One region of the Photorhabdus temperata genome, then DNA from elsewhere that is predicted to be linked to it. Evidence: predicted binding sites of a transcription regulator. Region 1 holds the regulator's gene; the other holds the start of a gene.
The links. The regulator LexA, encoded in region 1, represses DNA repair genes until DNA is damaged. The targets are predictions, from matches to a motif close to TNCTGTATGTACATACAGNA.

Region 1 (8,395 bases):
TTTAAAGTGTTTGAAGGAAACCGTCCGACGAATTCCATTTTGTTGCGTGAAATTACCCCATTCAGTTTGGGTACGTTGATTGCCATGTATGAGCACAAAATATTTGTACAAGGGGCGATTCTCAACATTTTCACTTTTGACCAATGGGGAGTTGAGTTGGGTAAACAACTGGCTAATCGTATTTTGCCAAAACTTGAGGATGGTGAAGAGGTTGCCGATCACGATAGCTCGACAAATGGGTTGATTAACCGCTTTAAAGCATGGCGTTAATCACTTATTCTGAATCAGGGACTTAATTTGTATGAGCGAATTATGTTGATCATAATTCGCTTATTTTTGGCAAGCATTATTTACAGAATTTGTCATAACTTTTTATTCTGTATACCTACAACGTGGTATTCTCAGTGCCCATCAATTGTACGACCGGATAAAAGAAATTTGTCCTAATGGAAAATCGCATGTTAACTGACTCGATCTTAACAACGGCGCCTATTCAGTGGGTTTCGGTGGATTCATCCGGCTTGCCTGATGAGATTTCAGACTGGCTGATGGAGTTGGGGTCAATGACCCGCCGTTTTGAACAATACTGTGACCATGTTCATGTTGTACCCTTCAGAGAGTCTTTTATCACAGTGGAAAAACTTTTCGATGAAAGTGAGCATTTGCCAACTTGTCAGAGGTACTGGCTGCGTGAGGTCGTGTTATACGGTGATAATATTCCTTGGTTATTGGGAAGAACATTAATTCCTGAAGCAACATTAACCGGCCCTGATGAAAGTCTGGTTGATTTAGGAACAGTCCCACTTGGGCGATATCTTTTTAGTAGCAATAAATTAACACGGGATTATATTCATGTAGGGCAACAGGGGAAACGTTGGGCAAGGCGATCATTGCTGAGGTTATCAAGCAAACCATTATTATTAACGGAAGTCTTCTTGCCTGAATCACCTGTATACAAAAAATAAAATTCAAACAAGGGGGAAACAGAAGTGGCGGGAAGTATGACGCAAAGTAAATGGCAGGCCTATTGCCGTTTAGTGCGTATTGACAGACCCATAGGTTCGTTATTGTTGTTATGGCCAACATTTTGGGCTTTATGGATTGCCGGGAAAGGTATTCCGGATATGCATATATTGTTGGTCTTTACTGCCGGTGTGTTTCTGATGCGTGCAGCAGGATGTGTCATTAATGATTTTGCTGACAGAAAATTTGATGGTTATGTCGAACGTACAAAAGCACGTCCCCTGCCCAGTGGTGCTATCAGTGAGAAAGAGAGTAAGATCCTGTTTGTTGTACTGGTGCTGATTTCTTTCGGGTTGGTTCTGGCGCTGAATAAGATGGCTATCTGGTTGTCAGTCGCTGGGTTGGCGCTGGCTTGGTTTTATCCCTTTGTTAAACGGTTCAGTCATCTTCCTCAGTTTGTATTGGGAGCAGCTTATGGCTGGTCTATCCCAATGGGATTCGCTGCGGTTAGTGAGTCCTTACCATTAGAATGCTGGCTGTTATTTCTGGTTAATATCTTGTGGTCGGTTATTTATGATACGCAGTATGCCATGGTCGATCGTAACGATGATCTGAAAATTGGTGTTAAATCTACTGCTATCCTGTTTGGTCGTTTCGATAAACTGATTATTAGTTTACTACAACTTGCTATGTTACTGGTTTTGCTGTTGGTGGGTTATATGATGAATCTGGGCGGCATCTACTATTGGTCATTGTTGCTCGCCGGTGCCTTATTTATTTATCAGCAGAAACTGATTGCAGGTCGGGAAAGAGAACTTTGTTTCCAGGCATTCCTCAATAATAACTATGTTGGTGTGGTGTTATTTTTGGGTATCTTCTTCAGTTACGTTTGATATATCGGGTGATAATGGGGAAAACCCATTATCACCCGGATGTTAAAAATTACACTTCTTTAATTGTCTCTTCTGCATCGTTGTGTTCAGCCGGCAAACTGACACTCTCAATAGTCAGACGGATTTCAGGTGACATCAGCTCACTCAACACCTGATACAGCTCCTGAGTATTTGCGGTAATCACATCACCACTATCACTGATATACCCTTCTTCACGCAGTGTATTTACTGATGTGGTGAATACCGCCTTATCGAAGAATTCAGGTGCGTTAATGCCATGCAATACCGACAGACGCTGTGCCAATATTCGGCTCTCTTTTTCCAGCGCACCCCGGCTGATTTCCGGGTTGGCATTCAGTAAAGAGAGGGTGATGGCATAACGTTGCAGTGTTTCGCGGACACCGGCAGCCAGCAATTGCAATGGGCGAATACGCGCTGGATTCAACACCAGCATACCCTGCTCTTTGTTGCAGATAAGGCTCTGGCGGGTAAGCTCATTAACCAGGATATTAACCACTTCCCGCAGATCTGCTTTGCTGTAACGTATAAACAGTTCTGCTTTGAGCAGGGGATAAATGATTTCTACCTGACTTAGTAACGCTTCACGGCTGATACGGCGATGATCAATAACGATGCAAGCAATCAATGATGGCAGTACCAATAAGTGCTGGATATTGTTGCGGTAGTAGGTCATCAGAACTGCACGCTCACGCGGCAGGATAATGATGTCGCCCATACTGTCTTTGTCTACCTCAAACTTATCCATTTGCAGAGCATGTTCTAACAACTCTTCTGCGGTTTTCTTTGGCACAGTAACATCGGTTGTATAAGGCGCGTTGCGCATGAGCTGTATATAACAGTCCAATTGCTCAAGCAGTTGCTCACGAGTAAGTGCTCGCTGACGTGATGACAGCAGGGCAGTTGAACACAGGTTGATTGCGTTAGCAGCCGCGGCATTGTTGATGTTCACCATAATTTTCCCGGCCAGCTTACTGACTGTCGGGGTAACCCATTCGGGACGGTGAAACTCTATTGGGTCAATAGAATCACGCCAGTCAGGAACATGGTGATTGAGATACTGGATCAACGGGATAGGTTCACCAAAGTTTACATAGCCTTGCCCCAGATTACGAAGCTTACGCAAACCGCGTATCATCTGGAAAAAGCTCTCTTTCTCTTTGGTTGCTCCCCGCAGCTCTTTGGCATAGGTGGCAACTTCCATCACATGTTCGTAACCGATATAAATTGGCACGATAGTGATTGGGCGTGATTCACCTCTCAACATTGCTTGTAACGTCATGGTCAGGGTGCCCGTTTTGGGATCGAGCAAACGACCTGTCCGGGAACGACCACCTTCCATAAAGTATTCAACAGAATAACCGCGTGCAAATAACTCCCCCAGATATTCACGAAATATCGTGGAGTAGAGTTTATTACCTTTAAAAGTGCGGCGGATGAAAAATGCACCAAGGCGGCGGAATATCGGCCCTGCCGGCCAGAAATTCAGGTTGATCCCCGCGGCGATATGGGGCGGCACCAAACCCTGATGGTAAAGCACATAGGAGAGCAGCAGATAATCCATATGACTACGGTGGCAGGGCGCATAAACCAGCTCGTGACCATCTTGCGCCAGACGACGGATGCGTTCAGCATTGTGAACATTGATCCCTTGGTACAGACGGTTCCAGGTCCAACCAAGTACACGATCTGACAACCGTACCGCTTCATAAGAAAAATTCGCGGCAATCTCTTCCATCATGTTAACGGCATTCTGTTGCGCTTTCTCATGGGAGATTTTCTTACTGCGGGCCGCATCAATAACGGCCTTTTCTATTGCTTTTGAAGCCAGTAGCTTATTAAACAGCTCCTGACGAACAGGCAGACGCGGCCCCACCGCCGCCAGACGTTGGCGTGAATAGTGCATTCGCGCCACGCGAGCCAGCTTGTGAGCAATGGTCTTGTCCGTGCCATGTTCAGTTGCCATATAACGCAAAGATACTGTGTTTGAAAAACGCACAAAACTGTCCCGACCCAGCCAGAGAATGGCGAAGAATTTTTGGATACCATTAAGTAGCTGTAGATGTGGGGTGCTGTGTCCTTCACGTCCGGGTGAACGACCAAACATGACAGAAACTGGCAGCATTTGAATATCCAGGTTTGGATTATTACGATGCAGATCCAGATAAGCATGGAAAATTTTTACGGATTCCTGCTTTGGTGCGCAATAGCGGAATACGCGTGGGCCATTATCGATAAATACATAGCCCGGAAGCTCTGTATCACCTACCTCCAGTGAGTTTAAAGGGTCCGGCAGATCCTGCTCAAGACATTGCTGACGTAATGTCAGTAAGTCTGCTTTGGAGTGATACGGCAATACGTACAGAATAGGGCGTGTCGTATCGAGCCGTAATTCGGTAATGGGATCTGTAGGGATAAGTTTGCTCTTTACCAGTATTTTTAGTGGTAAATTCAATAATTTATAATATATTTTACGCCAACCTGACATAAATAACTTGAAGCCTCCTGTTAGCAATATGTCGCAAGCATATCAGAAACAGGTGTTGAGATCTGTTATGTTAAGACGATAATAAAAGTTAAAAGTGATAAATAACCCCATATTTGGTGTGAATAACTTATGGCAAATCAATCCAAGGGACTGACCCGTATCATCAAAGCAACCGTATATTCGATGAAAGGTCTCAGGGCTGCGTGGCAAAATGAAGCGGCTTTCCGGCAGGAAATAATCATATCTATATTGGCGGTAATTGTTGCATTTTATCTGGATATCAGCGCAATTGAACGCATTTTGCTGATTGGTTCAGTGATGCTGGTGGTGATTGTGGAGATCCTGAACAGTGCTATTGAAGCTGTCGTTGATCGTATTAGCAGTGAATTCCATGAACTGTCCGGTCGGGCAAAAGATATGGGATCGGCGGCGGTCTTTCTGACGATGATGCTGTCGTTAATTGTCTGGAGTACCATTCTCTGGCGCTATTTTGTGACCTGATTTAGTTTAATAATGAGTCATTATACTATATTGGGCTGATTTTCTGCCTTGGCAGGTTCCCAATCGCTATTTACCTGTATATACTCACAGTTTGACTGTATAAACACACAGGGGGCGAAATGAAAGCACTTACCGTAAGGCAGCAGCAGGTTTATGACTTGGTGCGTGACCACATTTCGCAAACGGGTATGCCACCAACGCGTGCTGAAATTGCATCACGTCTTGGTTTCCGTTCACCTAATGCGGCTGAAGAGCATTTAAAAGCATTGGCTCGCAAAGGGGTGATAGAGATTGTTGCCGGGGCATCCAGGGGTATCCGTTTGCTGCTAGAAGAATCTGGTTTACCGTTGATTGGTCGTGTGGCCGCAGGTGAGCCACTGTTGGCACAGGAGCACATTGAAAGTCATTATCGGATTGATCCTGCACTGTTTAAGCCAAGTGCGGATTTCCTGTTGAGAGTCAATGGTATGTCCATGAAAAATATTGGTATTATGGATGGTGATCTGTTGGCTGTGCATAAAACACAGGATGTTCGTAATGGGCAGGTTATTGTTGCCCGTATTGAAGATGAAGTAACTGTAAAACGTTTTAAACAGACTGGAAATAAAGTTGAATTGTTGGCAGAAAACCCTGAGTTTAAGCCAATCGTGGTGGATCTGCGTGAACGGAGCCTGACAATAGAAGGATTAGCCGTCGGGGTGATTCGGAACGGTGATGGGTTTTGATAGTAAAATATCGAATCGTTGTTTTTTGGTGATTGTCAAAGAGTTGCAATATTCCGGCAGAATCATGTTATTGGTTTATCAATATGATTATCTTGAACGTGATTCTGCGGTTGCCTGCCGCTATTTACAGGTTCTCTATTTCTTTTTTACCTCAATACTGTGGTCGTGCTGACATTCATCCCGCTCAGTACAGGATTCAATCTCTGCACAAGAGGAACATAAACCATGCGCTTCAATGACGGTATGGCGTAAACTGAATCCGGCAGTTTTTGCTAACTGTTGAATAGCGGATTCAACGGCTCCACCATCCCGTTCTGTAACAGAACCACAGCGGTCGCAAATAAACATTGCTGAGGTGTGGCTTGGTTGTTCGATATGGTGGCATAGCACATAACTGTTGGTGGATTCTATTTTATGAATAAATCCCTGTTCCAGCAGAAATTCCAGTGCCCGGTATATGGTTGGTGGTTTAGCCTGTGGTTCTGCTTCCCGCAATAAATCCAGTAAATCATAAGCACTGATTGCGCCGGGTTGCTCTGAAATCAGACGCAAAACTTCAAACCGCTGCGGAGTAAAGCGAACTCCCCGTGCCAGGCAAATAGCTTCGGCTTGTTCCAGTAACTTTTTTTGGTTAATCAGTTTCATTGCGCCCCTTACAGCCAGCATGATAACAATATTAGGATGTTATCATGTTTCTGCGATAGAAAATATTCTCCAGAAAAGTTCATTGTGCTTGTCCCCTGATAGAGTTAATTTGGTTAAATTGATACTTAGCAGCAAAAATAATGTTTTCTCGAGGTTTGTGATAATACAGATAAGAATTATCATATATGGTAGATAATTTTCGGAAAGGAATCATTTGTGATGAAAGAACTTTTACAAAATCAGCCTCATTATAGGCAGTTTCCTGCTAAAGGCTATCAGGTAATAAAGAATATTATCTGTGAAAAAAGAAAGTTACCTTTTCTGAGCTCATTATACGCATTGATTAATATTTTATTTGTAATTGCAGTCTGTATGGGAATTATATTATCTGTGGCAATTGTATTATTTATAATAGATAATGTATCCGTTCCTGCTACAGACTATTTACTTCTGGCACAAGTAGTCAGTGTAGCATTATTTTCAGTAATGTTACTTTCAGTTATTATTTATCGTATTATTAAACGTCCTGAATGGGAACAACGGCGTTATTATCAACAAGCAGGTTTATCTTTTTTACCGGAAGAAAAGCGCCAGGTATTGCGGTTAAATATTGTGAGTGACTATTGGCAAGGCTTTTGGAGTGAAACTCTGGAGCATTATCCTTTGCAGTCACGGGTTGCTCATGATAACTATCGTTACTGCCTGCTCCCATTATCATCTACTCAGGAACATCAATCCCAACTATACAGTGACTGGGGAATTATTGATGAAGAAGGTTATATGAAAATGTTAACTGGTTTGTGGGGTGGGGTGCATTCAAAACATTTTGCTGTTGATGCTGCTCTTAGTGATGGTAAAATGTTTAAAGTTCTTGCCAAATTAGTTGAAGTAACACCTGACTATATTCGTAAATGTTCTCAAACTATTAATGGACGCCCACCTGCATTGGTGTGGGGATTTGATTTATGGCTTGCAATTGTTTTAAGCCGTAACTGTTTTTGTGCTGGTTATATCAGTGAAGAAGTGGCATGGAAAAATATGCTGAAAACCGCTGATTATATTTATGAAATCTTTGGCAGCTTTGATGAGTTTTATACAAACTTCCGGTTGGGTAATGCCTACTGGAGTAATGATTTTGACAGGACTAAAGAGCGGCTGGATCAGTTTAATTATTATAAATTATATTGTGATTGGCCAATTGCCAGTCTGCCGTGGCCTGAGCCAAAAGGCGTTATTATGGAACGTCAAATGATGACAGGTTTTTCTGCATTAGTAGAAGATGTTTTACGCAGTAGAATGGAAGAACAACAAAGGTATGAAATTGATCTCACGGAGCCGTCAGTGTCTCGTATACTTCATTAATATTTATATTAAACATTTCCCCTTGAAGAATACTTCAGGGGGAAGGTGAGAATTCTATTTTGCCGGTTAAATTATAAAAACCACTGTGGTTAACAGAATTTACCCCATTTCTTGAAATCACCTATTTTAAATGAAATGGGGCTGATATTTACGTTATCAGTTAATGAGTTAAATTAAACTGATAAACTTTCTCTCAATATCTTTAATAGCTGCGCATCCCGCCAGTTTCATACAAAGTTTCAGCTCATCCTTAAGCAGGTTTAAAACGGAAGTTACGCCTGGTGCTCCGCCCAATGCCAGCCCATATAAAATTGGTCTGCCGATAGCGACAGCTTTGGCACCTAATGCGAGCGCTTTAAACACATGAATACCGCGACGGATACCGCCATCTAAATAGACCGGAATGTAATGCCCAACGGCTTCAATAATGCCTGGTAATGACTTGATTGCTGCCGGAACAGTATCTAATTGCCGGCCACCGTGGTTAGAAACTTGAATAGCTGCCGCTCCGTGGTCAACACATTCTTTGGCATTTTCGGCAGATTGGATACCTTTTACGATGATTGGAAGACCTGATTCTTTGGCGAGAAACTCCAGATCCTTAAAATCAAGATCCCGTTTAAATAGCGCTGTAATTTCTGATAATGGCGCACCGGCGGTAGCGCCAGGAATATTAGGAAATGGAAGTGAGCGTGGGTAGGTAAATTTATTGCGTCTATCGGTTTCCCTATTACCACTCCACTCTAAATCAACCGTAAATACGATGGCGGTTGCACCCATAGCTTTAGCCCGGCGTATTA
Region 2 (8,395 bases), on a different contig from region 1:
TACGTAATGGCAGGATAAGTACACCGCCATTTACCTGATGGACCAGACCGGGTTGCAGGTGAATTTCTCCGTGGTGAGAATGGACGCAGCCAAATAATTGCTCTGCTTCTATCCATTCACGATAGGCTACTCGCAACTCAGGTGTGAAATGGCCCTCTGTTGAGGGTTGCCAGCTGATTTTTTGTTGTTCTATTTGATAATTGCCACCAATTTGGGGAATGTCTTTAGGGAGTAATGGATGGATAGATTCAGCCAATGCTGACAAATAAGTATCACATTCTTCGGCTTTCAACAGCATAAAAGGCTGGCGGGAATCCATCCGGCAGAAAAGCTGCAAGCCACTATGCAGCCGTAATTGAACGGCTTCCATACTGGCAGGCGTCTGTTGGGAAGCAGAATGAAAAAGCGCTTCATAGGGTGCGCAATTCGGCAGTAATGCCTGCCAGTCTAGTTTGTTATTGGTCAAAGTGATCGCTATATATTGTAAAGTAGGAAAGCGTCGATTATACAAGATTAAGATATAAACCAACATGCTTGAATGTTTGCTATTTTAGACGCTTTATGTAAGGCATTATTTTGAGTAAAAAATAGGCATTCATCAGTTTGGCTATAAGCAATTTACTTAAATAGTTGCTATGCTTATTTTTAAGTTACGCTGTCACCGGGAAAGTAAGATGAAATATCAACAACTGGAAAATCTGGAATGTGGCTGGAAATGGGCTTATCTGATGAGAAAACATCAGGAAGGTGAGCCAATTACTAAATATATAGAAAACAGCGCAGCTCATGCAGCGGTTGATAAGCTCATTAAACTTGAGAGTGAACCGGTAAGGGTACTTGAATGGATTGAGCAGCATATGAATCCTGATTTGTTCAACCGAATGAAACAAACTATCCGTGCCCGGCGTAAACGGCATTTTAATGCGGAGCATCAGCATACGCGCAAGAAATCTATCGATTTAGATTTTCCTGTATGGCATCGCTTATCTGCACTTTCTCAGAGACGGGGTAACACGCTGTCTGAAACTATCGTACAGTTAATTGAAGATGCTGAACGTAAAGAAAAATATGCCAACCAAATGTCCAGTTTGAAGCATGACTTGGAAGTTATTCTGGGTAAGAACGAGTAACCTCAGTTGTTGTGGGTTGGTATTACAATGAGATTTTTAGCAAAAACCGCCGTAAACCCTTGCCCAGTGCGGGCGGGGATATAAGGCGAAAAGTCCAAAGGGCTTTAAGGCGGGCTACTGCGACGTATCCTGACTGAATGGATATCTGCCGGTAAAACAGGCTAAAATGAATGCACTTTATCAATGAGCGCTGAATATGTTAAGAGCGACCAAAGTCCGCCTCTACCCCACACCCGAACAGGCCGAGTATCTTAATGGCCAGTTCGGTGCGGTCCGTTTTGCGTACAACAAGGCGCTGCACATTAAAAAGCAGGCTTACAAACGTCACGGCGTGAGTTTAAATCCGCGCAAAGACCTCAAACCGCTCCTGGCGGTCGCGAAGAAATCCCGCAAGTACGCCTGGCTCAAGGCATATGATGCTATCGCGTTACAGCAGGCGGTGCTCAATCTGCATACTGCGTTTGATAATTTCTTCAATCCGAAGTTGTGCGCCCAATTTCCCACGTTCAAACGCAAACAGGGCAAGCAATCCAGCTATCACTGTGTTGGGGTGAAAGTGCTGGAGGGTGCGGTGAAGCTCCCGAAATTGTCACCGATAAAGGCGTGTATACACCGAGAAATTGAAGGGGAAGTGAAGAGCATTACGCTGTCCCGAACCGCCACGGGAAAATATTTCGCCGCTATCCTGTGTGACGATGGAAAAGAGGCGCGGGAAAAGCCGGGCGTTATCACCCGCGTGACCGGTTGCGATATGGGTTTGTCCCACTATCTTATCGAGTCGAACGGGGAGAAGGTCAATAACCCGCGTCACCTAATCAACGCCACCCGTAACCTGCGTCGAAAGCAGAAATCGCTGTCCCGCAAACAAAAGGGCAGTGCTAACCGCGGGAAGGCCCGATTACGTTTGGCGGCAGTCCATGAGCGGGTAGCCAATGCCCGCGCCGATTTTCAACACAAACTCTCTCGGACAATGGTTGACGAAAACCAAGCGATAATTGTTGAGACGCTGAAATCGGCCAACATGATGAAGAATCACCACCTTGCCCGCGCTATCGGGGATGCGGGCTGGCATGGCTTCATCAAGAAACTGGAATACAAAGCCGCAGCGGCGGGCGTCCATCTGGTCAAACTGGATCAGTGGTTCGCGAGTTCGAAAACTTGTTATTGCTGCGGTCACAAAATGCCGGAAATGCCGCTGGATAAGCGGCTCTGGCAATGCCCTTTCTGTCGAGTCGAACATGATCGCGATATCAATGCGGCGCTCAACATCCAGCGCAAGGGCATAACAGCATTACAGGCGGCGGGACTCGTCGTTTCTGCCCACGGAGGCCAGTGTAAATCCGTCATAAAGACGGTTGCGGCCTGAGAAGTGGGAAGCCTCGCCGTTTTTTACGGCGGGGAGCAGTCACTGAGTTGAAATAAGATTTTAATAAACAGCTAAAAGAAAACCCCATCTGAAAATGGGGCTTTCTGCGCTTTTAATGACTAATGTAATCAATAAAGGCGATTAATGAGCAGCTTTTTGCGCTTGAGTAACAACTTCTTTAATGCCTTGGATTTCGATCTCTACACGACGATCTGGAGCCAGACAGTTGATTAGGTTCGGCTTTTTGATTTTGTCGCAAGTAGAACCGGTTACTGGATTTGTTTTACCACGGCCTTCTGCGCTGATGCTACCGGCAGGGATGCCTTTAGCTACCAGATAGTCAACTACGCTTTGAGCGCGTTTTTGAGACAATGGCTGGTTGTGTTCGTTTTTACCGATACGGTCAGTGTAGCCCAGAACCAACACTTTACCCTGAGTTGGGTCAATGTTTGCCAATTCAGCATACAGTTGATCCAGAGTATGCTTGCCTTCTGCTTTCAGCTCAGCGCTGGCGAAAGCGAACAGAACGTCAGAACGCAGAGTAAAACGTTTGTTCTCAACAACTGGCGCTGGAGTTGGCGTTGGAGCGACAACCGGAGCTGGGGCAACAACGGGAGCGGCTGCTTCATCTTGACCGAAGCGATAAGAAACACCTACGCTCAACAGGCCGTTATCAGGACGTGCGCCTACTGTGCCTGCGTCACCGATATTGTTAACCCATTGGTAATCCAGACGGGTAGCCCAATCTTTAGTCAGAGCATACTCAACACCAATAGCGGCCAGTGGGGAAACGCCTGTATCATGATTTTTCAGATGAGTGTTGGTGGCGCCGTAATTTGCTTTGGAATCTGCACGCCAAACCATACCACCCAGACGAGTATAGATGTCCAGATCATCCATAATTGGATAACTCAATTTAGTCGCCAGTTGGAAACCATGAGCTTTGAAGGCACCGGTGTTTACGTTACCTTTGTAAGGCATACGGCCTAACCAGTCATAACCTATTTCAAAACCAAGATACGGGTTGGCTTGGTAGCCTAAGAAGGCACCAGCACCCAGTTGGTTTTTGTGAGTAGGACCATTACCGATTTCATTGGTATAACCGTTGCCGTAGAAGTTTACGTCATGGTATTGGGACCAACCCAATTTACCACCGGTATACCAAGTGTTGTCTTTTGGAGCTGCTTGCGCTGCAGTTGTGAAAGCGGCCACTGCCACTGCTACCGCGATAGCTGTCTTTTTCATTTTAACGCCTCGTTATTATCATCATCCAATAGGCAATTGGCTTCGGGAGCCTTTTTACTTACTGCCTATCCCATTAGGTTATTTCATTTGCCATTCTTTAGTAATAATAGCGATCACTGAGCAGGGCCCAAATTCTTCATGTACTGTTACTGCATGTACGTTTTGAATTTTGTACGCTATCTGTGTTCACTATTTATCCATAAGAATGGCCTGCACTAAATTATATCTACTGAGATAGGCTATTAGCCATTATTGATTAAAAAACTCAGTTAGGAATACTGCACTTTCATCAAATCAAATGGACCAAACAATACATAAGGAACCAAGGGCAGTAACCTTTAGTGGTGTAAAGTCTACAACGAAGTTAAAAAGTTACAAGTGGCCCTTGATTAATAGAGCAAAAAATTTAAAAGATAATGTATGATTTTAAAAAAAACTTTACTATTCTTTACAACTAATCCCATCTTAATTAATTGATTTTAGTTGTGATTAGTGATTTTGAGCCTAAATTGGTTATTTTGTGTCATGAATATCGAGATAATTCCTAATTTTGGTCAATGATAGTAAATGGAATGAATTTTTAGTAAATTTGATTGCAATTCAGTGCCATTGGCTCCTTTATTTACATCTTGTGGGCGCATAATAAAGGCCAATGCATTACCTTTTTGTGCCGCAGACTGTAATCTTACCGTATCTCTTGCTAATAACGTTGGCAGCCAGCCAAGTACCACGCTGTAATTACCACTTGCTAACGCTCTTTCCATTGCGTCTACCGTTGTAATGGAGTTGATGCGATTTAATTGCACAATCTTATCTAAAGGTAATCCGGAGCGAATTAGCCATTGGCGGCTCAGTTTTTTATGAGGGCTAACCCATAGCAACCAGCGGGCTTCATTTCCTGACTGGCGTAACAAAGGTAGCAATATATGATTAATGACAGCTTGGTTATCACTATAAATCAATTCACTCACTATACCACCACGTCCGGCTGAATTATCTTGCGCAGGTGAAGAGAGTGATAGTCGCTTTTCTGTTAACTGATGTTTAGGAAGGTAAACCCAAGATGATTGAATGCCCATAATGAACCCCGCCACAAGTAACTGTATTAATATACAGTATCTTCATGTCAGGCTAAGATCAAGTCTATTTTTTCAAAGAGCTTCGCAAATATTTACGATAAATGGCTTGAAACTCATTTAACCATTGGCAGGGAAAATTGAATTGCGTATGTTTTCAATTGTTTGTTCCTGTTATTTATTTTTCTAATAGCTGGGACAAATCTATGGACAAAAGATTTATTTGCACAAAACTCATGGAGTGATCTGTATGTTGTTGTCTGAGGTGCGTTTTACTCAACTCAAAAATGGTTTTTTTTCATTTGGAAGATTGACAAGGAAGCCACAGTTCGGCGGTTACAGCCTGCTGGCTGACGGGATTATGTTTGCGATTATTGCTGATGGGGAACTATATTTACGGGGAAATGGCCATGCTGAAGTACTATTTAAAGCCAGAGGGATGAAAAATTATATTTACTCGAAAAAGGGAGTGCCGGTAACTTTGCGTTATTACCAGGTTGTTGAATCTCTTTGGCAAGATCAAGAGTTACTATCTCAATATGCATATTTAGCTTATCACTACTCACTAATTGAAATGACGGGTAAAAAGAAGATGCCGACACGTTTGAAAGATTTGCCTAATCTTGGAATGTCTCTTGAACGCCAGTTATGGAAGGTAGGAATATGTAAAGTTGAAGATTTACGGCTGTTAGGTGCGAAAGCCAGTTATTTAAAACTGCATCAATATAAAAGAAAATCTAATGTTAGTTTATTACTTGCTTTGGCTGGTGCAATTGAAGGATGCCATTCAGCCGTTTTACCGGTACAGATTCGTAATGACTTATTACGCTGGCATAAGGAGCTGGCTTGTTAGATCTTTATCGTGAATAGCTAAATAAAAGGGGCAGTCAACTGCCCCAGTATATCAATCTGGCTATAATTGATTAATTTGTTTAATAAGAATGACAATTTCAGGCAACAATCCTATTAATAAACCTGTTTGTTGCAATACCAGCTGTTCTTTACTGTCTCTTTTTGCTGGGGTTTGCTCAATTCTTTTCGCTATATTGACAGATATTTGCTCAATTCTATCATCATCTATTAATGCCGGTTTTAATATTGCATCGACATAACAAATCGCATCATTAAGAATATCCAGAATAACTTTGTTATCCAATTTATCCCGGTGTGCCCCCAGCGCGGAGATGTAACTCAGCATGGTGTGATTCAGGCACAGTAGCCGGAATGCTTCTTCTTGGGAAGTTTGATAACTTTTCGGCTCGGCAGACATGTTTGAAATAACTGATGCCAGCTCTGCGTCACTATTGTGAGCATCACGGCGGGCAACTCGGTAGTTCAGGCCATTATCTTTTCCCTGATAATATTGAACTAAAATGGCATCGAGGTAGCGGCAATTGGTGTCCATCGTCCGGCTTATCACTTGTGGTAACTGGCGAAATTTCCAGTCTGGCCAAATGAAATTTACTGCTAACCAGGCGATACCACAGCCAATTAATGTGTCAACAATCCTTGGTAATGCGACTTCAAAGCCTTCACCCAGCAAATTGAAGCATAGTAATACCAATAGTGTGATAAACAGGGTCGCGTGTGCATACTGAATATTACGGAAAGCGAAAAACAATACCCCAGAGATAACAATCAGTACCAATTGCCCCTCAATAGATGGCACAAAGTAGAGGATTGGCAAGCCGATTAATACTCCGGCAACGGTGCCTATTATTCTCAGTGCCAAACGGCGGCGGGTAGCGCTGTAGTTGGGTTGGCAAACGAACAGACTGGTGAGTAAAATCCAGTACCCGCGTTGTAGATCCAGCAATTGGATCATGGCGTAGCCACTGCACAACAGAACAGACATACGGATCGCATGGCGGAATAAAGCTGATTGTGGCGCCAGATGACGACTGATCCTTAGGCGGATATCGCGCCAGCCAGTTAAATGTTCATTAGATAGTTGGGTCTCATCTTTTCTTTCTTTGGAAAGATTGGACTGCCCAGAACTGATGCCTGATAATTGCGCATCAATCGCCCGCAGGTTTTTCAGCAGGTTATATAATGCAGTAATTTTGAGATTATGTTTCTGTTGTTCATTGAGTTGTTGCAGGGAACTTTCCAAATAGTTAAATGCACGTTCAATGCGCGGATTGTGTTGATATTGCTTGTGCCAAATTATTGACTGAGCAACTTGTTCACAAGCACGGGCTTGCATGGCGAGAAGACGTTGAAACCGGAACAGAACATCGCTATAGCGGAAAATACTCCGCAGGTTTTGGTATTGCACATGAGATGAACTTGCCCGTTCATGAATATCTTGTGCGATAAAGTAATAATGCAGAGTTTGGCGGGTTCCACGCTGGCCGCGATCGCCTTTCAGACGGGTTAGCAAGGAGGCTTTGGCTTGATTCAGTGTGTTCACTAAATCACCGTTTGCCATTGCCACATTAACGACAGATTGCTGGTATCCTTCTTCTATATCAGGATCAAACAAGTTAGCTTTGGCATCAAGATAAGCTGAAAGTTGCTGATAACAACGCGCTAGATTGTCCTGTAACGGGCGGATAGGGAACAGTAAATGGCCGGTGAGTGTGAGCAGGTTATACCAGATTGCCCCTGTCAGTAGTAATAGCGGTTGCTGATACCATAGTGGGAAAATAGACGCGCCCAGCATGGTATAAATCGCAATCAGCAACGCGCCAAACGCAATAGTTGCATAGTGCTGCCCAAGGGCGCCCAGTAAGATAAAGCTACAGGTGGATAATGCGAGCCCGATGGTAAAAAGCCAGGGATAAGGGAACAGTAATTCAATAGAGGCCGAAGCGACAAAGAAAGAAATCAGCGTGATCACCAGATTGCGTAAACGGCCAATCAGACGATCATCAAGATCAGCCAGTGCTGCGGCAACAACGCCCAAGGTTAATGGTATGGTTATTTTAGGTTCTTTATCCAGAAACCAAGGCACTAACGTTGTTCCAGCCAGGGCGATCAGGATGCGGACATAATAGAGAAGATGACTGTTATAAAGAAAACGGCGCGGACCGGGGGAAACAGTTAGCACAAAATACCTCTGAGGCAATGATAACGGTCATAAATAACCATTATGATAAAAGGTTTATTAGTGATAAAAAACCCTTATAAGACATAGTTCAACTATTTTTCAGGTATGGCGCTACGATAATGGAACTTAAAGCAACACGAATTGGCCAACGCCTTGCTCAACATCCTTATAACCGGGTGCGTCTGCTGAATGCGGGTATCGAAGTCAGTGGTGAGAAGCATCAATACCTTATTCCATTTAACCAGCTAATTGATATTCAGTGCAAACGGGGCATTGTCTGGGGTGAGCTGGAGTTTGAACTGCCCGGTGGACAAGCTATTCGCCTTCATGGCACTGAATGGCAGCAAACCCAGCGTTTTTACCATTATCTGCTTGATGAATGGCAGAAATGGAGCCAGGAAATGAGTGATGTCAGTGCTGATGTACTGGCGGCTCAGGTTAATGAAATCAATAAAATTGAGCAGCGGGATCACTGGTTTAAAAAAGCGGATTTATTTCAGTTACAGCAGCGGATTCAGGCAGCATT

Region 2: sulA (SOS-induced cell division inhibitor SulA) is a predicted target of LexA. The motif match lies at 4,840-4,859, and genes of this name have one in related genera.

Annotation. Positions count from the first base shown of each region.
Region 1 is NZ_JAJAFX010000019.1:69,815-78,209, forward strand. It holds gene pgi (glucose-6-phosphate isomerase) at 1-270, shown strand, start outside; gene ubiC (chorismate lyase) at 459-965, shown strand; gene ubiA (4-hydroxybenzoate octaprenyltransferase) at 1,002-1,856, shown strand; gene plsB (glycerol-3-phosphate 1-O-acyltransferase PlsB) at 1,906-4,362, opposite strand; gene LGZ99_RS09435 (diacylglycerol kinase) at 4,492-4,863, shown strand; gene lexA (transcriptional repressor LexA) at 4,983-5,588, shown strand; gene zur (zinc uptake transcriptional repressor Zur) at 5,724-6,233, opposite strand; gene LGZ99_RS09450 (DUF1266 domain-containing protein) at 6,453-7,595, shown strand; gene LGZ99_RS09455 (lactate oxidase) at 7,764-8,395, opposite strand, start outside.
Region 2 is NZ_JAJAFX010000013.1:41,394-49,788, forward strand. It holds gene LGZ99_RS07050 (AAA family ATPase) at 1-466, opposite strand, end outside; gene matP (macrodomain Ter protein MatP) at 675-1,130, shown strand; gene LGZ99_RS07060 (RNA-guided endonuclease InsQ/TnpB family protein) at 1,327-2,496, shown strand; gene ompA (porin OmpA) at 2,638-3,741, opposite strand; gene sulA (SOS-induced cell division inhibitor SulA) at 4,296-4,820, opposite strand; gene LGZ99_RS07075 (TfoX/Sxy family DNA transformation protein) at 5,068-5,670, shown strand; gene yccS (YccS family putative transporter) at 5,731-7,869, opposite strand; gene helD (DNA helicase IV) at 7,989-8,395, shown strand, end outside.